2 regions of the Streptomyces sp. NPDC030838 genome follow, and region 2 is predicted to be linked to the other one. Evidence: riboswitches for the same ligand, from Rfam matches in the RefSeq annotation. Region 2 holds a riboswitch; the other holds the start of a gene.
What was found. Region 2 has a riboswitch for glycine ahead of gcvP (aminomethyl-transferring glycine dehydrogenase). Riboswitches for the same ligand answer to the same signal wherever they lie in the genome.
Positions count from the first base shown of each region.

Region 1 (11,782 bases), on a different contig from region 2:
GCTGCCGAGTTCAGGACCGCCCTGGCCCAGGGCGGCGACTGGAACGTCACGGAGGCGGTCGCCGAGGCGATCATCGCCAGCCGCGACCTCAACGGCGACAAGCTGCTGTCGTTCGACGAGTTCTGGGCCCACCTGAACAAGTGACGCGTGCCGCGGGGGCGCCCGCATCCCCGGCCAGGGATGCGCGCGCCCCTTCGTCATGCCCGGCGCCGGACCCGCACGCTCCACCGGCCGCCGTGCCGGTCCAGGTCCAGCGGCAGGCCGAAGCACGTGCCGACCGCGTCACCGGTCAGCACCTCCGCCACCGGGCCGGCGGCCAGCGCCCGGCCCTCGCGCAGCAGCAGGGCGTGGCTGGTGCCGGGCGGCAGCTCCTCCAGGTGGTGGGTGACCAAGGACCGTCGCCAGGAGGGGATGCTCCCGGCGCAGTTCCTCCAGGGCGCCGATCAGCCGCTCCCGGCCCGGCAGGTCCAGCCCGGTGGCGGGTTCGTCGAGGAGCAGCAGCCGGGGCTCGGGCATCAGCGCCCGGGCGATCAGCGTCCGGCCGCGCTGCCCCTGCGAGAGGGTGGGCCGGCGGGCGTCGCGACGGTCCGCCAGCCCCAGCGTCCGGATGAGCCGGTCGGCGCGCTCCTCCTGCGCGGCCGTCGGACGCCACCGCGGCAGCGGCGCCACCGAGTTGGTCACACCGGTGAGGACGACGTCGCGCACGCGCAGCGGCTCGGTCAGCGGATGGCGGGGGTCGACATGACCGACGTACGTGCCGAGCTCCCGCAGGTCCACGCGGCCCAGCCGGCGGCCCAGCACCTCCACCGTGCCCCGGGTCGGGTGGACGCGGGCGCCGAGCAGGCCGAGCAGCGTCGACTTCCCCGCGCCGTTCGCGCCGAGCAGCGCCCAGTGCTCGCCGGTCCGGACGGTGAGAGACACCTCCTGGAGGATCGGCCGCCCTTCCCGCACGACGTGCACGTCGGCGGCGCGCAGGACCTCCGTCACCGGACCCCCCGGTTCACCGCGGACAGCACGGCCCGGACGGGGGCCGCTGGGCCGTCTCCGGCGCCCCAGGCCGTGGTGCCGTTCACCTCGCACTCGGCGTAGGCGGCCGGGCCGTCCTCGGAGAAGTCCAGGACGCGGACCGTGAACCCGGCGCCGGCCAGCGCGTCGACGAAAGCGGTCAGCGGTCCGGTGCCCGTGCCCTCGTAGTCGCCCGTGCGGTCGCCGGCCTCCAGCGTGCAGACGAAGCGGTGCACGCCCGGCGAGCGCGCGGCTGGTACGGCCCCGGCAGGGCGCCGGCGTCTTCGTCATCGCCACCGAACCCGTCGAGGACTGGCCCACCCGGCTGCGCCGCGCCGCGGTGACCGATGTCTACGACGTCCGTATGGCCGTCGAGGTGCACGCCGCCCGGCTGGCCGCGCACCGCCGCACCGACGAGGACGTGGCGGCGCTGCGGGCTGCCCTGGAGGGCCGCCGCACCGCCGCCACCGCCGACGACCCGGCCTTCGTCGACGCCGACATCGCGCTCCACACGGCGGTGGTCGCCGCCGCGCACAACCCGCTCCTCGGCTCCCTGTTCGCCGAGTTCAGCCCCGCCCTGCGGGACGGCCTGATCGACCTGCTCGCCCTGACCGGGCTGCGCGAGCAGGACCCGGACACCGGGGCGACGACACCCACGCGGCACTCGTCCGGGCGATCGAGGAGGGGGACGCGGAGGCGGCGGCGGAGGTGCTGCGGCGGGAGCTGGAGCAGACGCTGGCGCTGCTGACCTCACGGGCCGGGAAATGAGTGGCTGGGCACCGGCTCACCAGGCTCGGTGGAATAGCCCGCCCGGCTCCGCCGTTGATCCCCGTCACACCGCACGGCAGGAACATCGACTCCGGAAGGGCCGGCCATGAAGATCGGCATCATCGGCGCGGGCAACATCGGCGGCAATCTCACCCGGCGGCTCACCGCCCTCGGCCATGACGTCTCCGTCGCCAATTCCCGTGGACCGCACACCCTCACCGCGCTCGCCGAGGAGACGGGGGCGACGCCCGTGCGGGTGGAGGAGGCGGCGCGCGGCGCCGAGATCGTCGTCGTCACGATCCCGGTGAAGGCGGTGCCGGATCTGCCGGCCGGCCTCCTCGACGAGGCGGCCGACGGGGTCGCCGTCATCGACACCGGCAACTACTACCCGCGGCAGCGGGACGGGCGGATCGCGGAGATCGAGGACGAGGGCATCACCGAGAGCCGCTGGACCGAGCGCCGCATCGGGCACCCCGTGATCAAGGCGTTCAACGGCACTTACGCCCAGGACATCCTCGACCGCCCGCGCCCGGCCGGTGACCCGGACCGGATGGCCCTCCCGGTCGCCGGCGACGACGAGGCGGCCAAGCGGAAGGTGCGGGCCCTCATCGACGAGCTCGGCTTCGACACGGTCGACGCGGGTGGCCTCGACGAGTCCTGGCGCCAGCAGCCCGACACCCCGGTGTACGGACTGCGGGCCGGAGCCGAGCAGGTACGCAAGGCACTGACGGAGGCGTCACCGGAACGCAAGCCGGAGTTCCGCGGCTGACCCGGAGACGTCCAGCGGCGTGTGCGGTCAGCACTCGATGATGTTGACCGCCAGCCCGCCCCGCGCGGTCTCCTTGTACTTCACCGACATGTCCGCGCCGGTGTCCTTCATCGTCTTGATGACCTTGTCCAGGGACACCTTGTGGGAGCCGTCGCCGCGCATCGCCATCCGCGCCGCCGTGACCGCCTTCACCGCGGCCATGCCGTTGCGCTCGATGCACGGGATCTGGACGAGGCCGCCGACCGGGTCGCAGGTGAGGCCGAGGTTGTGCTCCATGCCGATCTCGGCGGCGTTCTCCACCTGCTCCGGGGAGCCGCCGAGGACCTCGGCGAGCGCGCCGGCCGCCATGGAGCAGGCGGAGCCGACCTCGCCCTGGCAGCCGACCTCGGCGCCGGAGATCGAGGCGTTCTCCTTGAAGAGCATGCCGATCGCGCCCGCGGCGAGCAGGAAGCGGACCACGCCGTCCTCGTCGGCGCCGGGCACGAAGTTGATGTAGTAGTGCAGGACCGCCGGGATGATGCCGGCCGCGCCGTTCGTCGGGGCGGTTACCACGCGTCCGCCGGCCGCGTTCTCCTCGTTCACCGCCATCGCGTAGAGGGTGATCCACTCCATCGCGAGGGCCTGCGGGTCGCCCTCGGAGCGCAGCTTGCGCGCGGTGGTCGCGGCCCGGCGCTTCACCCGCAGCCCGCCCGGCAGGATGCCCTCGCGGGACATGCCGCGCTCCACGCACTCCCGCATGACCCGCCAGATCTCCAGCAGGCCCGCGCGGATCTCCTCCTCGGTCCGCCAGGCCCGCTCGTTCTCCAGCATCAGGGCGGAGATCGACAGGCCGGTCTCCTTCGTGAGGCGCAGCAACTCGTCGCCCGTGCGGAAGGGGTACTTCAGGACCGTGTCGTCGAGCTTGATCCGGTCCGCGCCGACCGCGTCCTCGTCGACGACGAAGCCGCCGCCCACCGAGTAGTACGTCTTGCTCAGCAGCTCGGTGCCGGCCGCGTCGTACGCCCAGATGGTCATGCCGTTGGCGTGGTACGGCAGCGTCTTGCGGCGGTGCAGGACCAGGTCCGCGTCGAAGTCGAAGGCGATCTCGTGCTCACCCAGGAGCTTCAGGCGGCGATCCGACTTGATCGTCTCCACCCGCTCGTCCGCCGTCTCCACGTCGACCGTGCGCGGCGAGTCGCCCTCCAGGCCGAGCAGCACCGCCTTGGGGGTGCCGTGGCCGTGGCCGGTGGCGCCCAGCGAGCCGTACAGCTCGGTGCGGACGGAGGCGACCGAGTCCAGCAGGCCCTCGTTGCGCAGCCGGCGGGCGAACATGCGCGCAGCGCGCATCGGGCCGACCGTGTGGGAGCTGGAGGGGCCGATGCCGATCGAGAACAGGTCGAAGACCGAGATGGCCACGTCAGACTCCTCAATGCGGGTGGTGGCGGGGCACCCGGTGGGGTGCCCCGCACGGGGTGGTGCTTACTTGCCGACGCTCGGGTAGAGCGGGTGCTTGTCCGCCAGGGCGGTGACCCTGGACTTGAGCGCCTCGACGTCGTAGGACGGCTTCAGCGCCTGTGCGATCACGTCCGCGACCTCACGGAAGTCCTCGGCCGTGAAGCCGCGGGTGGCGAGGGCGGGGGTGCCGATCCGCAGGCCGGACGTCACCATCGGCGGACGCGGGTCGTTCGGGACCGCGTTGCGGTTGACGGTGATGCCGACCTCGTGGAGACGGTCCTCGGCCTGCTGGCCGTCCAGCTCCGAGTCGCGCAGGTCGACCAGGATGAGGTGGACGTCGGTGCCGCCGGTCAGGACGTTGATCCCGGCCTCGCGGGCGTCCGGGGCGGTCAGCCGCTCGGCGAGGATCTGCGCGCCTTCCACTGTACGGCGCTGGCGCTCCTTGAAGTCCTCCGAGGCGGCGACCTTGAAGGAGACCGCCTTGGCCGCGATCACGTGCTCCAGGGGGCCGCCCTGGAAGCCCGGGAAGACGGAGGAGTTCAGCTTCTTCGCGAAGTCCTTCTTCGCCAGGATGATGCCGCCGCGCGGGCCGCCGAGCGTCTTGTGCGTGGTGGACGTCACGACGTCCGCGTACTCCACCGGGTTCGGGTGGAGACCGGCCGCGACGAGGCCCGCGAAGTGCGCCATGTCGACCCACAGGTACGCCTCGACCTCGTCGGCGATCCGGCGGAACTCGGCGAAGTCCAGCTGCCGCGGGTACGCCGACCAGCCCGCGATGATCACCTTCGGGCGGTGCTCCTTGGCGAGCCGCTCGACCTCGGCCATGTCGACCAGGCCGGACTCGTCCACGTGGTACGCGACCACGTCGAACTGCTTGCCGGAGAAGTTCAGCCGCATCCCGTGGGTGAGGTGGCCGCCGTGCGCCAGGTCCAGGCCCAGGATGGTGTCGCCGGGCTGGGCCAGGGCGAAGAGCGCCGCCTGGTTGGCGGAGGCGCCCGAGTGCGGCTGCACGTTGGCGTACTCGGCGCCGAACAGCTCCTTGACCCGGTCGATGGCGATCTGCTCGGCGACGTCGACGTGCTCGCAGCCGCCGTAGTAGCGGCGGCCGGGGTAGCCCTCGGCGTACTTGTTGGTGAGGACCGAGCCCTGGGCCTCCATGACCGCCAGCGGGGCGAAGTTCTCGGAGGCGATCATCTCCAGGGTGGACTGCTGGCGCTGCAGCTCGGCGTCGACCGCGGCGGCGACGTCCGGGTCGAGCTCGTGCAGGGGCGTGTTCAGGACGGACATACGTCTACGACTCCTCAGCCGGCGGAAAACTCGGTGTACTCGTCGGCGGAGAGCAGGTCGGCCGGCTCCTCCGCGACGCGTACCTTGAACAGCCAGCCGCCCTCGAAGGGGGCGGAGTTCACCAGCGACGGGTCGTTGACGACGTCCTCGTTGACCTCGGTGACCTCGCCGGTCACCGGGGAGTACAGGTCGCTGACCGACTTGGTCGACTCCAGTTCGCCGCAGGTCTCGCCCGCGGACACCGTGTCACCGACCTCGGGGAGCTGCACGAAGACGACATCGCCGAGCGCGTTGGCCGCGTGCTCCGTGATGCCGACCGTCGCGACGCCGTCCTCGGCGGCCGACAGCCACTCGTGCTCCTTGCTGTAGCGCAGCTGCTGGGGGTTGCTCATGGCCTGAATTCTCCTGTACGCGGGGGAGTGGTGATGAATGGGGGACTGCCGGAACCGTGCGTGAGCAGCACAGATGTGCGCGGCGTCACGTCGGAACTGCGCTCGGTGGCTACTTCTGGCGCTTGTAGAAGGGGAGCGCGACGACCTCGTACGGCTCGTGACTGCCCCTGATGTCCACGCCGACACCGGGGGTGCCCGGTGCGGCGTGCGCGGCGTCGACGTAGGCCATGGCGATCGGCTTGCCCAGCGTCGGGGAGGGCGCCCCGGAGGTGACCTCGCCGATCACCTCGCCGCCGGCGACCACGGCGTACCCGGCGCGCGGGACGCGGCGGCCCTCGGCGATCAGCCCGACCAGCACGCGCGGCGGGTTCTGCTCGGCGCGCGCGGCGGCCTCGGCGAGCGCCTCGCGGCCGACGAAGTCACCCTCCTTGTCGAACTTGACCACTCGGCCGAGCCCGGCGTCGAAGGGAGTGAGGGACGTGCTCAGCTCGTGCCCGTACAGCGGCATGCCCGCCTCCAGGCGCAGGGTGTCCCGGCAGGACAGACCGCACGGGACCAGGCCCGCGCCCTCGCCCGCCTTGGTCAGCGCCTGCCACAGCTCCACGGCGTGCTCCGGCTTCACGAACAGCTCGAAGCCGTCCTCGCCGGTGTAGCCCGTGCGGGCGATCAGCGCGGGGACGCCGGCGACGGTGCCGGGCAGCCCGGCGTAGTACTTGAGGCCGTCGAGGTCGGCGTCGGTGAGGCTCTTGACGATCTCCGGGGACGCCGGGCCCTGGACGGCGATGAGGGCGTAGGCGTCCCGGTCGTCGCGCACCTCGGCGTCGAAGCCGGCGGCGCGCTCGGTGAGCGCGTCGAGCACGATCTGGGCGTTGGAGGCGTTGGCGACGACCATGTACTCGGTCTCGGCCAGGCGGTAGACGATCAGGTCGTCGAGGATGCCGCCGTCCTCCTGGCAGATCATGGTGTAGCGGGCCCGCCCCACGCCGACGGAGGCGATGTTGCCGACCAGGGCATAGTTGAGGAGGGCGGCGGCCTGGGGCCCGGTCACGGTGATCTCGCCCATGTGGGAGAGATCGAAGAGCCCGGCCCTGGTGCGCACGGCGTTGTGCTCGTCGCGCTCGGAGCCGTAGCGCAGCGGCATGTCCCAGCCGGCGAAGTCGGTCATCGTCGCGCCCAGCGACCGATGCAGGGCATCGAGCGCGGTGCGGCGCTTCTCTGAGGATTCGGTACTGCTCATCGGTCGGTCGTCTCCCAGGGCATGAACGCATGACGGGCGAGGAAAGGTCCTCCCCATCTGTCATCGGAACCTGAGAGGTTCGCCACGACCGCCACAGGGACGATCACGGCTTGCACCTTGGGTGGAGCCACGCCTCTTCCGGAGGAAGGGGGCGGCCCGCTTTTCAGATGTGCCTCGCCCGCGCGGTAACGGGGCCTGAGAGATTCAAGGGAGGGACTTGCTCCTTCGGCGCCCCGGCGACACGGCTGCCGGGGACTCTCCCGCGCGGATTCAAACGGCCGGTATGCAGTTGGCGCGGACATCATTGCACGCCGGGCCGGATCGTGGCAGACCGCATCTGTAACCGCTCTGTGGCGGTACGAGTACGAAAACACGAGACATCTCGAATTACCTTCTCTTTACACTCGACGGGCATGGGAACACGTGAACCGCCCCAGGGAGGACGATCACGGTGAACAGGACCACGGCGTACGCGACCACCACCGGCATCGCGGTGCCCCGGCAGCCGGCCGTCCCGGCCGGGGAGGCGTGCGCCCCGCTGCCGTCCCCCGTCGTCCGCGACCTGCGCGAGCGCGCCGGCCGCAGCCCGCGCGCCCTGCTCTTCGGGCCCAAGGACCTCGCCGTGGTCACGGGCCTGCCCGGCAGCGGCAAGTCGACGCTGATGCGCCGCACGGTGCGCGGCGCCCGGCGCGTCGACTCCCAGGACACCCGCGACCGCTGGGACCGCCGCATGCCGCCCTGGCTGCCCTACGCGGTCTACCGCCCCCTGGTCCGCCTCGCCCACTACGCCGGGCTGCGGCGCGCCCTGCGCACCGGCGAGGGCGTCGTCGTCCACGACTGCGGCACGCAGGCCTGGGTGCGCCGCTGGCTGGCCCGCGAGGCGGCCCGCCGCGGCGGCACCCTCCACCTGCTCCTCCTCGACGTCACCCCCGAACAGGCCCTCGCCGGCCAGCGCGCCCGCGGCCGCGGCGTCTCCCGCTACGCCTTCCTCCGCCACCGCACCGCCGCCACCCGCCTCCTCCACGCCGTGGAACACGGCGACCTGCCCCGCGGCTGCGCCTCGGCGGTCCTCCTGGACCGGGACGCGGCGGACACGCTGCACCGGATCGGCTTCACGGGCTGAGGGCGGGGGCTTCGGGGGGCTTCGGGGCAACCGTTAGCCTGGGCGGTCCCAAGCAGTGGTTCGAAGCAGGCGGTAGGCAGATGGACTTCCCGGCGGACTTCTCCGCGGACTTCCCGGCGCACCCCCAGGCGCACGGCGGCTGGCCCGGCAACGAGCTGGAGGAGGTGCTGTCCGCCGCCCTCGGCGCGGGCCCCGCGGCCGGCGGGCGCGTCCTCGAGGTTCTGGGCCGCAGCTTCGTCTGGGTCCCGCTGCCCAGCGGCGGCGGGCCCGAGAGCGGCTCCCTCGACCTGCCCGGCATGGAGATCGACGGCCAGGCCTACGTCCCGGTGTTCAGCTCCGAGGAACAGTTCCGCCAGGTCGCCGGCGCCCACATGTCGTACACCATCGCCCCCGCCGTCGAGTTCGCCCGCGGTCTGCCCCCGCAGGCCGGCATCGCCCTGAACCCCGGCGGCGTCGTCGGCATCCCGCTGCCCCCGCCCGCCGTCGCCGAACTCTGCCGGGTCGGCCGTACCCCGCTGGACGGCCCGAACTCCGGCGGCCGGGTGCGTCTCTTCGAACCCGACTGGCAGGACGACCCGGTCGACTTCCTCTCCGCCGCCTCCGCCGAGTTCGACGGCATCGGCGTCGTCCGGACGGCCCGCCGCTGCCTGGCCGCCATCGAGACCGCCGACCCCGTCATGTTCGTCGGCGTCGAACTCTCCCAGTGGGAGGGCGACCTGCGCACCCTCCCCATGGACGCCCTGGGCCGCGCCCTCGGCAAGGTCCCCGTCAAGTGGCCCGTCAACCTGGTCCTGCTCGACGTGGCGGAGGACCCGGTGGGCCACTGGATGCGCGAAAAGGTACGGCCCTTCTACACACGGGGGTAGGTGACCCACCCCAAGGGGCGCGGGGCTGTATCGATATGCGGCTCCGCCGCGATGGGGGTCCCCCCTGTTCGAGCGAAGCCGAGAACTTGGGGGAGCGACCGGCCACCAACAACCCGCACCCGCGAGACACCATCAAGACCGGACTCAGTAGGCACCCTTAAGCTAGGGGCACGACTCAAAAAGAGGGCGTTACACGAAGGGGCGTTGAAAAGTGAGCGCTGGCACGGCCGCCGCAGGCGTCGAGCACATGCTGCGCCAGGTCACCCCCGGCCGCTACGACGCCTACGAGGCACTGCTGCGCGCCCTCGCGACCCCTTCCTCCGGCCAGGTCTGGATGCTGCTGTGGCACGGCCAGGCCGGCAGCCCGGACGCCCAGTACGGGAACATGGAGGTCGACGGCTACGGCTACGCCCCCTGCGTCACCTCCGCCCAGGAGCTGTCCGCGAGCGGCTGGAACCGCAGCTACGAAGTGGTCGACGGCGTCGACGTGGCCCGCACGCTCTACCCCGACCACTACGGCCTCTGGCTGAACCCGCACGCTCCGGGCGGCGGCGTAGGCATCCCGTGGCTCGATCTGCGCCGTATCGCGACCGGCCTGGACCGCCAGCCCGCCGGCCCGCTGCGGCTCGCCGAGCCGACCATCGAGATCCCCGCGTTCTACGCCCTGCTGACCCAGAACGCCCACCGCACCCCGGCGGTCCGCTCGCTGCGCCGCGCCTGGGTGCAGCCCGCGCTCGGCGCGCCGTATCTCGCCATCGGACTGGATGTGTACGACACCTCCCCGGCCGCCGTCGACTCGGTGCGCGCGATGATGCAGCAGTCCATCGGCGCCGTACCGGACGGCCTGCCGGTGTCGACGGTCGCGATGTCCGACGAGTACGACCCGGTCGCGATGTGGCTGCGCGCCCACGCCCGCCCGTTCTACGACCGGGAGGCGCACGCCGCCCCGGCGCAGGCCCCGGCGGCCGGCTACGGCTACCCGCCGGTTCCGCCGGTCCAGGGCCGGTACTGACCGGACCCCCGGCCCGCGTCCGGATCCCGGTCAGGTCCGGACCACCCCGTTCTCTTCGCGCGTAGACGTGGGACGAAAACACCCACCCTGTCCCTATTGTCCCAACTGGCCCCCGTCCGGCCCGCGTTACGCACTGTTCGGATAACGGAACCCGGCAGACAGCATCACGGTTACGCATCCATTCACCGTCAAGTCTGGCAACAGATCGCCAAAGCGTTGAAGACTCCCGCTCCAAGGGGAGTTCGCCCGGGTGTTCGCCCCTGTGTACGACGGACTGATCACGCCGCTACAGCGGCAAGTGCGGGCCGGCTACCGCCGGTTGAGAGGGGTCCCTGCCAGATGACGGCACCATTGCACGAGCCGACCGCGGAAGCGGCTCCGAGTGCGGCCGAGGAAGCGGCGCAGGTCGGCGGCGACGCGAAGGCCGTACAGGGGCGCTCCCTGGGCCGGATCGCCTGGGAGCGGCTCAAGCGCGACAAACTGGCCCTCGCGGGCGGCATCGTGGTGCTCTTCCTGATCCTGGTCGCCGTGCTCGCGCCGGTGATCACCGGCCTGGCCGGACAGGACCCCGAGGCCCACCACGAGGACCTCATCGACCCGCTGTTCGGCACCCCGGTCGGGTCGTTCGGCGGGATCAGCGGCGAGCACTGGCTCGGCGTGGAACCGGTCAACGGCCGCGACATCTTCGCCCGGATCGTCTACGGCGCCCAGATCTCGCTGCTCGTCGGCTTCCTGTCGGCGATCGTGGCCGTCGTCCTCGGCACCGTCCTCGGCATCCTCGCCGGCTTCTTCGGCGGCTGGGTCGACACCGTCATCAGCCGGGTCATGGACGGCCTGCTGGCCTTCCCCCAGCTGCTGTTCATCATCGCGCTGGTCTCCGTCATGCCGAACGAGATGCTGGGACTGACCGGCACCGGCGTGCGCCTGTTCGTGATGATCCTGGTCATCGGCTTCTTCGGCTGGCCCTACATCGGACGCGTGGTACGCGGCCAGACGCTCTCGCTGCGCGAACGCGAGTACGTCGAGGCGGCCCGCTCGCTGGGCGCCGGGCGGTTCTACATCCTCTTCAAGGAGCTGCTGCCCAACCTGGTCGCGCCGATCATCGTGTACACGACGATGATGATCCCCACCAACATCCTCACCGAGGCGGCACTCAGCTTCCTGGGCGTCGGTGTCAAACCGCCGACGCCGTCCTGGGGGCAGATGCTCTCGAACGCGATCGACTACTACGACTCGGACCCCATGTACATGGTGATCCCGGGCGTGGCGATCTTCATCACCGTTCTTGCCTTCAACCTCTTCGGCGACGGCGTGCGCGACGCGCTCGACCCGAAGGGCTCGCGCTGAACTGCCGTACCGCAAGCGACCCGTGGCGCAAGGCACGGGGTCTCTCATCAATTCCGGAGGATCCGAGATCGTGACTACCCAACGCACCTCAGGGCGGCGCAAGCAGGCCATGGCCGCTGCCGCGGTGGTCGCCGCGCTGCTGACCACGGCGGCGTGCGGCGGCGGCGGTGGCAAGGACGGCAACGAGGGGTCGAAGAACGGCGCGGCCGGCTTCAACGCCGCGAACAACAAGGTCGCCCAGGCCGACCAGGCCAAGAAGGGCGGCACCCTGAAGTTCGCCGCCCCGCAGGACGCCGACTCGTGGGACACCACCCGCGGCTACTACGGCTTCATGTGGAACTTCGCGCGCTACTACAGCCGCCAGCTCGTCACGAACAAGACGGAGCCGGGCAAGGCCGGCACCGAGCTGACCCCGGACCTCGCCACCGGTCTCGCCAAGATCAGCGACGACGGCAAGACCTACACGTACACCCTGCGTGACGACATCACCTGGGAGGACGGCAAGCCGATCACCTCCAAGGACATCAAGTACGGCATCGAGC
Region 1 covers NZ_JBVIED010000008.1:329,355-341,136, reverse strand. Annotated here, with positions in the region: gene ACZ42A_RS22625 (EF-hand domain-containing protein) at 1-144, shown strand, start outside; partial or broken gene ACZ42A_RS22620 (ABC transporter ATP-binding protein) at 198-987, opposite strand; partial or broken gene ACZ42A_RS22615 (2-isopropylmalate synthase) at 984-1,244, opposite strand; partial or broken gene ACZ42A_RS22610 (FadR/GntR family transcriptional regulator) at 1,247-1,773, shown strand; gene ACZ42A_RS22605 (NADPH-dependent F420 reductase) at 1,880-2,542, shown strand; gene ACZ42A_RS22600 (L-serine ammonia-lyase) at 2,570-3,937, opposite strand; gene glyA (serine hydroxymethyltransferase) at 4,001-5,263, opposite strand; gene gcvH (glycine cleavage system protein GcvH) at 5,278-5,655, opposite strand; gene gcvT (glycine cleavage system aminomethyltransferase GcvT) at 5,765-6,892, opposite strand; glycine riboswitch at 6,940-7,064, opposite strand; glycine riboswitch at 7,066-7,165, opposite strand; gene ACZ42A_RS22580 (AAA family ATPase) at 7,344-8,015, shown strand; gene ACZ42A_RS22575 (enhanced serine sensitivity protein SseB) at 8,096-8,881, shown strand; gene ACZ42A_RS22570 (enhanced serine sensitivity protein SseB C-terminal domain-containing protein) at 9,129-9,893, shown strand; gene ACZ42A_RS22565 (ABC transporter permease) at 10,233-11,240, shown strand; gene ACZ42A_RS22560 (ABC transporter substrate-binding protein) at 11,311-11,782, shown strand, end outside.
Region 1: it holds a riboswitch for glycine, as region 2 does, so the genes downstream of both, gcvT (glycine cleavage system aminomethyltransferase GcvT) here and gcvP (aminomethyl-transferring glycine dehydrogenase) in region 2, are expected to answer to the same signal.

Region 2 (11,782 bases):
TCGCCTTGGTGAGCGGGCGCAGGTCGATGATGCACTCGTGCGCGACCAGCCCGCCCGGACCGGTGTAGAGCACCGGGTAGTGCGGCTCGAGGCGCTTGGCGACGTAGTTGGCGCTGAGCACCGCCACCTGCGTGGCGCGCTTCAGCCCCTCGCCGCCCATCAGCCGGACGTACGCCCAGGAGATCGGCAGGATGCCCGCGGAGCCCCACGGCGCGGCCGAGATCGGGCCGACGCCCGTCTCCGGACCGGCCGCCGGCTGGAGCGGGTGGTTCGGCAGATACGGCGCCAGGTGCTCGCGGACGGCCACCGGGCCGACGCCGGGACCGCCGCCGCCGTGCGGGATGCAGAACGTCTTGTGCAGGTTCAGGTGCGAGACGTCGCCGCCGAAGTGGCCCGGCTTCGCCAGCCCGACCAGCGCGTTCAGGTTGGCACCGTCGACGTACACCTGGCCGCCCGCCTCGTGCACCTGCGCGCAGATGTCGGAGACGTGCTCCTCGAACACACCGTGCGTCGAGGGATACGTGATCATCAGCACCGACAGCTCGTCGCGGTACTGCTCGATCTTCGCCCGCAGGTCGTCTACGTCGATCTCGCCGTCCTCGGCGGTCTTGACGACCACGACCTTCATGCCGGCCATGACGGCGCTCGCGGCGTTCGTACCGTGCGCGGAGGACGGGATCAGGCACACGGTGCGCTGCTCGTCGCCGTTGGCCCGGTGGTAGCCGCGTACGGCCAGCAGGCCGGCCAGCTCGCCCTGCGAACCGGCGTTCGGCTGGAGCGACACCTTGTCGTAGCCGGTGACCTCGGCGAGACGTTCCTCCAGCTCGCGGATGAGCGTGAGGTAGCCCTCCGCCTGCTCGGCGGGCGCAAAGGGGTGCAGCTGGCCGAACTCCGGCCAGGTGACCGGCTCCATCTCCGTGGTCGCGTTGAGCTTCATGGTGCAGGAGCCCAGCGGGATCATGCCCCGGTCGAGCGCGTAGTCGCGGTCGGCGAGCCGGCGCAGGTAGCGCAGCATCGCGGTCTCGGAGCGGTGCTGGTGGAAGACCGGGTGGGTGAGGAAGTCATCGGCGCGCAGCAGCCCGCCCGGCAGCGCGTCCTCGGTGGTCGCGTCCAGCGCCTCGACGTCGCCCTCGACGCCGAAGGCGGTCCATACGGCGCCCAGCTGGACCCGCGTGGTGGTCTCGTCGCAGGCGATCGACACCAGGTCGCCGTCGACGAGCCGCAGGTTGACGCCGTTCTCGCGCGCGGCGGCCACGACCTCGGCGGCCCGGCCCGGCACCCGCACGGTGACCGTGTCGAAGAAGGCACCGTGGACGACCTCGACCCCGCCCTTCGCCAGGCCCGCGGCCAGGATCGACGCGTACCGGTGGGTGCGCCGCGCGATGCCCTTCAGGCCCTCCGGGCCGTGGTAGACGGCGTACATCCCGGCCATCACGGCGAGCAGCACCTGCGCGGTGCAGATGTTGCTGGTCGCCTTCTCGCGGCGGATGTGCTGCTCACGGGTCTGCAGCGCGAGGCGGTACGCCCTGTTGCCGTCGGCGTCCACGGACACGCCCACCAGCCGCCCGGGCAGGCTGCGCGCCATCTTCTCCTGCACCGCCATGTAACCGGCGTGCGGCCCGCCGAAGCCCATCGGCACACCGAACCGCTGCGTCGTACCGACGGCGATGTCCGCGCCCAGCTCACCGGGCGACTTCAGCAGCGTCAGCGCCAGCAGATCGGCGGCGACGGTGACGAGGGCACCCCGCTCGTGCGCCTGGTCGATGACCGCCTTGATGTCCCGTACGGCACCGGAGGCGCCGGGGTACTGGACGAGGACGCCGTTGATCTCCCGCCCGTCCAGCTCGGCCGGGATGCCCTCGGACAGATCCGCGACGACGACCTCGACGCCGGTCGGCTCGGCGCGGGTCTGGATCACGGCGATGGTCTGCGGCAGCGCGTCCGCGTCGACCAGGAACAGGCCCTTCTTGTTCTTGCCCATGCGCCGGGACAGCGCCATCGCCTCGGCGGCGGCCGTGCCCTCGTCCAGCAGCGAGGCGCCGGAGGTCGGCAGGCCGGTGAGGTCGGCGACCATGGTCTGGAAGTTCAGCAGGGCCTCGAGCCGCCCCTGGGAGATCTCGGGCTGGTACGGCGTGTAGGCCGTGTACCAGGCCGGGTTCTCCATCACGTTGCGCAGGATGACGGGCGGCGTGAAGGTGCCGTAGTAGCCGAGGCCGATCATGGAGCCCAGGACCTGGTTGCGGTCGGCCAGCGACCGCAGCTCGGCCAGCACCTCGGCCTCGCTGCGCGCGCCCGGCAGGTCGAGGGCGTCGGCGTTCTTGATCACATCCGGGACCGCGGCGGCGGTGAGCTCGTCCAGCGAGCCGTAGCCGACCTGCGCGAGCATCTTGGCCCGAGCCTCCTGGTCGGGCCCGATGTGGCGCTGCTCGAACGGAATGCCCTGTTCGAGCTCGGAGAGCGGAATGCGATGGGCGGTCATTGCGGAGGCCTCCTGGTCTGACGCGACCTTCGAGGGGCACCACGGCGCGGGTGCCCCGACGGCCTCCCCCTCTGTCATCTCAACCTGAGAGCTTCACCGGATCGCCCCAGAGGGATCCGGCTTTCACCGTCGGTGAGAGCGGAAGCCGTCGACACCCGCTCTGCTTTCCAGAGTGACCTCGTCCGTGCGGTACGTGGGCCTGAGAGATTCCGGGGAGGATTTGCTCCTTCGGCGCCTCCGATCACTTCGGAGGACTCTCCCGCACGGGGTCAGCAGCCGCTGTCAGCCTACCAGCGAGGTCAATGCCCAGGCGTTCGAGTGGCCGGGTTCACCAATGTGCTCTTTCGTAGTGCTTACGGATGAGTTGCGACCACGTGGAGGGCCCGTGCAGACCGATATCGATCCGCGCAACCTGATCGGCCGCAAGGCGTTCGACCGCAACGGCACCAAGATCGGCACCATCGACGAGGTCTACCTCGACGACGCGACCGGCGTTCCGGAGTGGGCCGCCATACGCACCGGGCTGTTCAGCAGGGATGCCTTCGTCCCCCTCGAACCCAGCGAACTGATCGAGGGCAGCCTCCACGTGCCCTTCGACCGCGCCCTGATCAAGGACGCCCCCGACTTCGGCGTGGGCCGCCATCTCTCCCCCGAGCAGGAACTCCAGCTCTACCACCACTACGGCCTCGACATCGCGTCCCCGCCGCCGCTCCCCGACCGCGACTTCGGCAAGCTGGCGGGCACGGACGAGCCCTGAAGACCCCGGGGTGAGCAGCCCCGGCAGGGCCGAGTCGCGCGACCACCGGCTTCACCCACCGAGCGCGCCCGGCCGCACCGCCGGTCAGCCGCTCACCCCGGGCATCACCCCGGCACCGTCCGCGGGCCCGTCCGCCGGTGCCCTGCCTTCGCCGGGTCTTCGCGGAACCAGCGGAACCCGCGGAACCAGCGGCAACGGCTCGGCCGGCTCCAGCGCCGGGTCGTCGATCCGGAACGTCCGCACCCGCCCCGGCTCCGAATCCGGGGTCTCGAACCGCACGGTCACTCTCCCGAGCCCGCTGCCCTGCACCCAGCCGTGCCCGTACTCGGCATGCCGGACGTCATGGCCCGCCGGCCACCGCCGCTCGGTCTGCTCGACCGCCACCGGCGCCTGCTCCTCGGTCCCCTCCTCCACCGGCCCGTCCTCCCGCTCCCCCGCCGCCTGGGCGAACAGATCCTCCTGCGTGTAGTCCGCGAGACCGCTGACGCCGACGCCGAGCAGCCGGACGCCGCCCGTGGTGTCCACGGACTCCAGCAGCCGTGCCGCGGCCTCCCGCACCACCGCCGGGTCGTCCGTGGGGCCGCGCAGCGTCTCGGAGCGGGTCAGCGTGGAGAAGTCGTACCGGCGCACCTTCAGCACGATGGTCCGCCCCGACAGCCCCGCGCCGCGCAGCCGCCGCACACACCGGTCCGCCAGCCGCTGCACCTCCAGCCCCACCCGGACCCGGTCGTGGATGTCCACGTCGTAGGTGTCCTCCACCGACACCGACTTGGCCTCCCGCTCGGCCACCACGGGCCGCTCGTCCCGCGCCAGCGCCATCGCGTAGAGCGCGTGCCCGTGGGCCTTGCCCAGCAGCCGCACCAGCTCGTCCTCGCCCGCCTCGGCCAGCTCCTCGACCGTGGTGATGCCGGCCCGCCGCAGATGGTCACCGGTCGCCGGACCCACCCCCGGCAGCGTCCGCACCGGCATCGGCCCGAGCAGCGCCCGCTCCATGCCCGGATCGATCAGCACCAGACCGTCGGGCTTGGCCTGCTCTGAGGCGATCTTCGCGAGCATCTTGGAGGCGGCCAGCCCCACCGACCCGGTCAGCCCGGTCACCTCCCGGATGTCCGCGCGCAGTTTCGTCCCGGCCAGCCGCGCCGACTCCGCGTCCCAGGCCGCGTCCCCGGCCTCCAGATCGACGAAGGCCTCGTCCAGGCTCAACGGCTCCACCAGCGGCGACAGGGACCTGAGCAGCCCCATCACCTGCTCGCTGATCGACCGGTAGAGACCGAAGCGCGGCGTGAGGTACGCGGCGTTCGGCGCCAGCCGCCGCGCCTGGGCCATCGGCATCGCCGAGTGCACCCCGAAGACCCGGGCCTCGTAGGAGGCGGTGGCGACCACACCGCGCGGCCCCAGCCCGCCCACGATGACGGCCTTTCCGCGCAGGCTCGGCTTCGACGCCTGCTCCACCGAGGCGAAGAAGGCATCCATGTCGAGATGCAGGATCGTGGGCGCGGTTCTCACATTTCCGATGCTGCACCACACCACTGACAATGCGGCCGCAGAACCGTCCCTGCACCTCAGAAAGCGCTTGAGCCTACGACACTCTGCGAACCAGCCGGATCACTCCGCGACCGCCTCAGACCGCGCGGTTGCGCCGGCGTGCCAGCTCGTCGGCCGGATTGTGCCCGACCAGTGTCTCCCCGGTGTCGATACGCTCCCCGTGCAGCTGGGACAGCGCGCTCTCGACATCCCGCCACACCACGCCGACCGCGATCCCGAAGATGCCCTGGCCGCCCTGGAGCAGAGCGTGGACCTCGTCCGGCGAAGTGCACTCGTACACCGTCGCGCCGTCGCTCATCAGCGTCATACGCTCAAGATCGCGGAAGCCGCGTTCCCGCAGATGCTGAACGGCGGTGCGGATGTTCTGCAGCGACACGCCGGTGTCGAGGAACCGCTTGACGATCTTCAGGACGACGACGTCCCGGAAGCTGTACAGCCGCTGGGTCCCCGACCCGTAGGCGGGCCGCACACTCGGCTCGACCAGGCCCGTACGTGCCCAGTAGTCCAGTTGCCGGTAGGTGATGCCGGCGGCCGCGCAGGCCGTCGGACCTCGGTAGCCGACCTCCTCGGTCGCCTCGGACGCCGCCCCTCCGCCGCCGGGCACAGCCATCGGCCGCGGTGCAGCGTGACCGGCCGCCCGCCCAAGCGGGTACGGACCGCTCTCCCCCAGACTGCGTCCGGGGGCACCCCCAGCCGTACCGTCGCCGCTGCTTCTCACGCCGACCTCCGTCCTTGACCTGCCTTCTCGACGGTAGGCAGTCACCAAGGGTGCGTCAACGATCGCCACACTCGGCACGCCGAGTGATAATCACCCTAGGAGTGGTTTCCCGTACCCCACCGCGGGGAAAGGCTAGCCGAATGCTCTCGGCGGGAGCCGCAGGACGCTCTCACTCGCCACCGGCACGTGCCGATGGCGTGCTGTGACGAGGCACGGCCCGACCGGCCCGAGGACCCGCCGAACCACCCCGCCTCATTGGCTGCTGGTGCCGAAGTCCTCGGGCGAGATCTGGTCGAGGAACTCGCGGAACTTCTCCACCTCGTCCTCCTGCTCGTCCGGAATCGCGATACCGGCGTCGTCGAGCACCCCGTCACTGCCGTAGATCGGCGTTCCGGTGCGCAGGGCCAGCGCTATGGCATCGGAAGGACGGGCGCTCACCTCGACCCCGCTGGCGAAGACCAGCTCCGCGTAGAAGACGCCTTCACGCAGGTCCGTGATGCGCACTTCGGTGAGCTCCTGGCCGACGGCCTCCAGCACGTCCTTGAACAGGTCGTGGGTCAGCGGTCGCGCGGGGGCCATGCCCTGCTGGGCGAAGGCGATCGCCGTCGCCTCCCCCGGCCCGATCCAGATGGGGAGGTAACGGTCGCCTCCCACTTCACGCAGGAGCACGATCGGTTGGTTGGAGGGCATCTCGACCCGGACACCTACGACATCGAGCTCGTTCACACAGCAACCCTAGGCCGTGCTCGGGACGTTTGGGTAGTCGGGCCGACTTCAGGCGCCCGATCCGGCCGCCCGCGGACCCCCCGGACATCCTCCACGGACCCGCCGGACATCCTCCGCGGCCCTGTCCGAACCGCCCTCCCGGGCTGCTCGCCCCAGCTCAGGGCAGCCGCACCCCGAGCGCGATCTGCACCAGCGCCGCGTGCAGCTTCACCGTGAGCCCCGCCAGCTCCTTGGTCCGGGCCTCGGCGAGCGCCCTGGTCTGCGGGTTGCGGTGGCGCTTCAGCGGGGCCACCACCTGGTCCACCAGCCCGGCCTCACGGTCGGCCGCGGCCTTCATCAGCCGCAGATGCCGCGGCTCGATCCCGAACCGCCCCAGCTCGGCGACCAGGGTCGCCACGGTGACGGTCTCCGCGTCGTACACCCCGTCCGACAGGGCCGTGATCAGCCCGTACGCCTCCCACTCGGCGAGCTGGTGCTCGTCGATCCCGGCGGCGGCCAGCAGCTCCGCCCGCCCGATCCGGACCGCCGTGGGCCCCTCGGCAGGCTCCGGCACGGCCTCGCCGTCCCGCTGTCTGCCGAGCGTGGGAAGCCGGACCTCCTCGCCCCGCTCCATCGCGTCGAGGTGCTCACGGATCACTTTGAGGGGCAGATAGTGGTCCCGCTGCATTCTCAGGACATGGCCGAGACGCTCGACATCACCGGCGCTGAACTTGCGATACCCCGACGGGGTCCGCTGCGGCTCGATCAGCCCCTCCGACTCCAGGAAACGGATCTTGGAGATGGTGACTTCGGGAAACTCCTCGCGCAGCACGTTCAGCACCGTGCCGATGCTCATCAGCCCACTGTCCGCGGCGGCGGTACCGTTCCCGGCACCGCCGCTCGGTGTTCGAAGCATGGACCTTCCCTGGGGTTCCCCCCGGACTGCGTCTGGGGGAGGGTCAGATGCCCTGCCGGCTGGCGTAGAACACCAGTCGGTACTTGCCGATCTGCACCTCGTCGCCGTTCGACAGCGCGACCTGGTCGATCCGCTCACGGTTGACATACGTGCCGTTCAGACTGCCCACGTCGGCCACCGTGAACGAGCCGTCCGGGCTGCGACGGAACTCCACATGCCGCCTGGAGACCGTGACGTCGTCCAGGAAGATGTCGCTCTGCGGATGACGCCCGGCCGTGGTCAGGTCGCTGTCCAGCAGGAAGCGGCTGCCCGAGTTCGGCCCCCGGCGCACCACCAGGAGCGCGGAGCCCAGCGGCAGCGCGTCGACGGCGGCCTGCGCCTCCGGGGAGAGCGTCGGCATCGGCGTCTGACCGGTGGCCTCGGCGTCGTAGGCCTCCAGGCCGCTGATGGAGATCGTGGAGGTCGTCTCCGACGGACGCTCCGCACCCGCCCGCAGCGGCGCGCCACAGTGGGAACAGAAGCGGCTGCTCTCCGCGTTGCGGTTACCGCACCTCGTACACACCAGGACCGACATGGACGGATCCTCCTGCCGCGGCTGCCCCGCCGGGGCATTGGACGCGTACGGACCAGAGGAAAACCCTCCACCCGTACTTGAGGTTGACGGTTGCCCGAAACCTATGCCGCCGGACTGGGCAGGGTCAACAGACGGCGCGCCCTGGCCTCCCGAAATGTCACCGCCCGGACCAGCCACCTGGTCCCGGAACAGCGGGCGCTGGCCCTCCGCGTCAGGCTGTGCGCGATGGCGAGCGGTCGCGTTGCTGTCGCTACCCTCTCGCGCGCTCTTGCCGAACAACTTCGCAAACAACTTCACGGGCGATTCCCCTTGACCGAAACAGACCCGCCCGTGGGGCAGGACGAACCCTGATTGCACACACTGGTCGAGCCGGACATCCTCACAACGTCCGTGTCCACCAGACAGTTTCCACCACGCACCACCCAATCGGTGCGCCGACCCCCCGCAACCTCATGCCCCCGCCGGACGTCAGCCATGCACCGCCGGTTCACTGGGAGGACGACCGAGCGTAGTCAGGTCGCTCCGCGGCCCGCAAGGCGTCCACGATGATCTTGTCGGACCGCTCGACGGTCACGGTGGCCTGCTCCTTCTCAAGCGTCTGCACCACGCCTCCAGGGATGTTCAGCGCCGGTTCCAGGTCCTGCGGCTTGCCGATGACCTTGAAACGATAGGGCGCGTTGATCTTGTTCCCGTCGACGCTCACGCTTTTGCCGGAATCCGTGAGGTAGGTGCCGGCGACCACCCGCACTCCGTTCACCTGGATCGCCTCCGCGCCCGCGGCGCGCAGCTCCTGGATCGCGTCGAGCAGCATGTCCGCCTCGACCGTCCCCTTCGTGTCCTCGATGGTCATGGTGATGCCGGGACCCTCCGCGGCCACCGTGCCCGCGAGAACGCCGAGTTGCCTCTCCTTCTCGATCGTCTGCCGACGGGCCTCCTCGGCCTGGTTCGAGCTGTTCTCCAGCTCGTCCCGCTGCTTCTCGAGACCCTGCTTCTCGTCTTCAAGACGCTGCGTGCGGTCGTCGAGTTCATCGAGGATGCGGACCAGATCCTCCTGCCGCGCTCCGCGCAGGGCGCTGTCGCCGTCGCTGTTGGAGGCGACCTGCACGGCCAGCCCGAAGCCCAGCCCGAACAGCAGCAGCGCGACGATGAGTTGGGCGCGGGTGACGCGCGGCGGCCACAGCCCCTTCACCAGCCGCTGCCGGCCGGTCAGCGCGGGCTCGGCCGTCTCCTCGGGCTCCGCGACCCGCGGTGCCGGTACCGGCACCTCCTCGGGCAGTTCCCTGCGCAGCCGGTTCTCGTCCGTCTCGTCCTGGTTGCTCATCGGCCTCACGCCCGGAACACGTGCCGGCGGATCGCCGCGGCGTTCGAGAAGATCCGGATGCCGAGGACGACCACGACACCGGTGGACAGCTGGGCCCCCACACCCAACTTGTCGCCCAGGAACACGATCAGCGCGGCGACGACCACGTTCGACAGGAACGACACCACGAAGACCTTGTCGTCGAAGATGCCGTCGAGCATGGCCCGCAGACCACCGAAGACGGCGTCGAGTGCCGCCACCACGGCGATCGGCAGATAAGGCTCGACGACCGCCGGAACCTCGGGCCGGACCAACAGGCCGGCCACGACTCCCACGACGAGGCCCAGTACGGCGATCACGATGTGCCTTTCTCAGTTCTCGGCTGTGCTGACTCAGTTCTCGGCTGTGCGGTGCGCACCGTCACGCTCGTCGCGGCCGGAAGCCGGAGATCGTCCTCCACGGAGATACCGGTCCGGATGCCGAAGTTCTCCTGCAGGGCATGCAGATACAGACCGTCCGCGCTGTTCTGGAAGCGGGTGCTCAACCGCTCGCCGTCGCCCACCGCGAGCACCGTGTACGGCGGCACCAGTGGCCGGTTGTCGACCAGTATGGCGTCGCCCGCGGCCCTGATCGCCGACAGCGCGGTCAGCCGCAACCCGTTGATCGAGACGGCCTCGGCACCCGACTCCCACAGCCCGTTGACCACGCGCTGCATGTCCCGGTCGCGCACCCGTCCGGTGTCGGAGAAACCAGAGGTCCCGCGCGGCTCGCCGTCTCCGCCGGCGCTGGAGTCCTTGGCGTCGTCGACGACGAGCTTCACCCCCGGGCCGTGCACCTCCGTGGCGCCCGACAGGATGCCCACCAGCTCCGTCCGCTCGCCCCCGCCGCTCTGCTTGAGCGCCGCGCGCCGGCGAGCGTCGACCTCGTCCCGCAGCTGGTCGACGGCGTCCTCCAGCTCGTCGGCGGCGTCGCTCTCCCGGTCGATGCGGTCGATCAGCTCCTCGCGCTCCTTGGCCACAACGGGAGCGGCCACCTGTGCCTGCGCGGCCCCCACGGTCACCACGAGGGCCGCCAGGACCAGGCCGGCGGCGAGCCCCAGCCGAGCCCTCAGCGTCTTGGGCATCCCCCCGTCGCCCGCGGCCTTCTTCCGCGCCGCCGCCTCGGCGTACCCGTCGTCCAGGCTGTGGTCCATGACGTTCGTGAGCAGCGACATCGACGCGTCCGGACGCGCGGGCGGGCGCGTGGACGTGCTCCGAACGGGGGGCTGCTGCGACATGCCGCACATCGTCGCACGTCGCGCCCAGTACCTCCGAATGGCCCCACCCGCGTGCCGGACAGGCCCCCTTGGGGACACTTGTCCGGCACGCGCGCGTGCAGGGCGTTTTAACGCCCGGCGCTGTCCACCACCGCCGACCACTCGTCCAGCAGGGCCTGAGCCGAGGCGTCGTCCGGCCCCTCCGCCCACAGATGCGTGACCGCCTCCGCCGGGTCGGGCAGCACCATCACCCAGCGCCCGTCGGCCTCGACCACCCGAACCCCGTCGGTGGTGTCCACGGAGCGATCTCCGGCCGCCTCGACGACCCGCCGCATGACCAGCCCCTTGACGGCCCACGGAGTCGCCAGATCACGCCTGAGGACGTGGGCCCGTGGAATCCGCGCGTCGATCTGGCTGAGCGTGAGCTGCGTGCGGGCCACCAGCCCGATCAGCCGTACGAAGGCGGCGGCGCCGTCGAAGACACTGCTGAACTCCGGAACGATGAAGCCACCCTTGCCGTCACCGCCGAAGATCGTCGCCTCCTCGGCACCGACCCGCGTCAGATCGTCCGGCGAGGTGGTGGTCCACTCGACCTGCGTCCCGTGATACGCCGCCACCTGCTCGGCGATCCTCGTCGTGGTGACGGGCAGAGCCACCCGCCCGCTGCGCCGCTCGGCGGCCACCAGGTCGAGCATCACCAGCAGCGCCCGGTCGTCCTCGACGATCCGCCCCTTCTCGTCGACCAGCGACAGCCGCTCGCCGACGGGGTCGAAGCGCACCCCGAACGCCGCCCGCGCGGACGCGACGATCTCGCCCAGCCGCACCAGCCCCTTGCGCCGCGTCTCCGCCGACTCCGTCGGCCTCGACTCGTCCAGGCCGGGGTTGATGGTCAGCGAGTCCACGCCGAGCTTGCCCAGCAGACTCGGCAGCACCAGCCCGGCGCTCCCGTTCGACGCGTCGACCACGACCTTCAGCCCGGACTCGGCGATGCCCGTCGTGTCGACGTTCCGCAGCAGCGACCCGGTGTACGAGTCGAACACACTCGCCGGGAAATGCAGGTCCCCGATCTCACCCGGGAAGGCCCGCCGGTACTCCTGCCGCGCGAACACCCGGTCGAGCTTGCGCTGACTGGCCTGCGAGAGATCCGCGCCCTGCCCGTCGAAGAACATGATGTCCACGGAATCCGGCACCCCGGGACTGGTCCGGATCATGATGCCGCCGGCACTCCCCCGCGCCGTCTGCTGCCGCGCGACCGGCAGCGGTACGTTCTCCAGGTCTCGTACGTCGATGGCGCTGGCCTGGAGCGCGGAGATCACCGCCCGCTTCAGCGCGCGAGCACCTCGGGAGTGGTCGCGGGCCGTGGTGACGGTCGCGCCCTTCTTGAGCGTGGTGGCATACGCGCCGGCCAGCCGCACGGCGAGTTCCGGCGTGATCTCGACGTTCAGAATGCCGGAGACGCCACGGGCCCCGAAGAGATGCGCCTGGCCCCTCGATTCCCAGATGACCGAGGTGTTGACGAATGCACCGGCCTCG
Region 2 covers NZ_JBVIED010000021.1:2,021-13,802, reverse strand. Annotated here, with positions in the region: gene gcvP (aminomethyl-transferring glycine dehydrogenase) at 1-2,479, opposite strand, end outside; glycine riboswitch at 2,657-2,751, opposite strand; gene ACZ42A_RS37045 (PRC-barrel domain-containing protein) at 2,865-3,236, shown strand; gene ACZ42A_RS37040 (DNA polymerase IV) at 3,321-4,742, opposite strand; gene ACZ42A_RS37035 (MerR family transcriptional regulator) at 4,858-5,499, opposite strand; gene ACZ42A_RS37030 (bifunctional nuclease family protein) at 5,752-6,225, opposite strand; gene ftsR (transcriptional regulator FtsR) at 6,383-7,120, opposite strand; gene ACZ42A_RS37020 (FHA domain-containing protein) at 7,164-8,120, opposite strand; gene ACZ42A_RS37015 (DUF881 domain-containing protein) at 8,182-9,015, opposite strand; gene ACZ42A_RS37010 (small basic family protein) at 9,021-9,353, opposite strand; gene ACZ42A_RS37005 (DUF881 domain-containing protein) at 9,350-10,279, opposite strand; gene ACZ42A_RS37000 (sugar phosphate nucleotidyltransferase) at 10,378-11,782, opposite strand, start outside.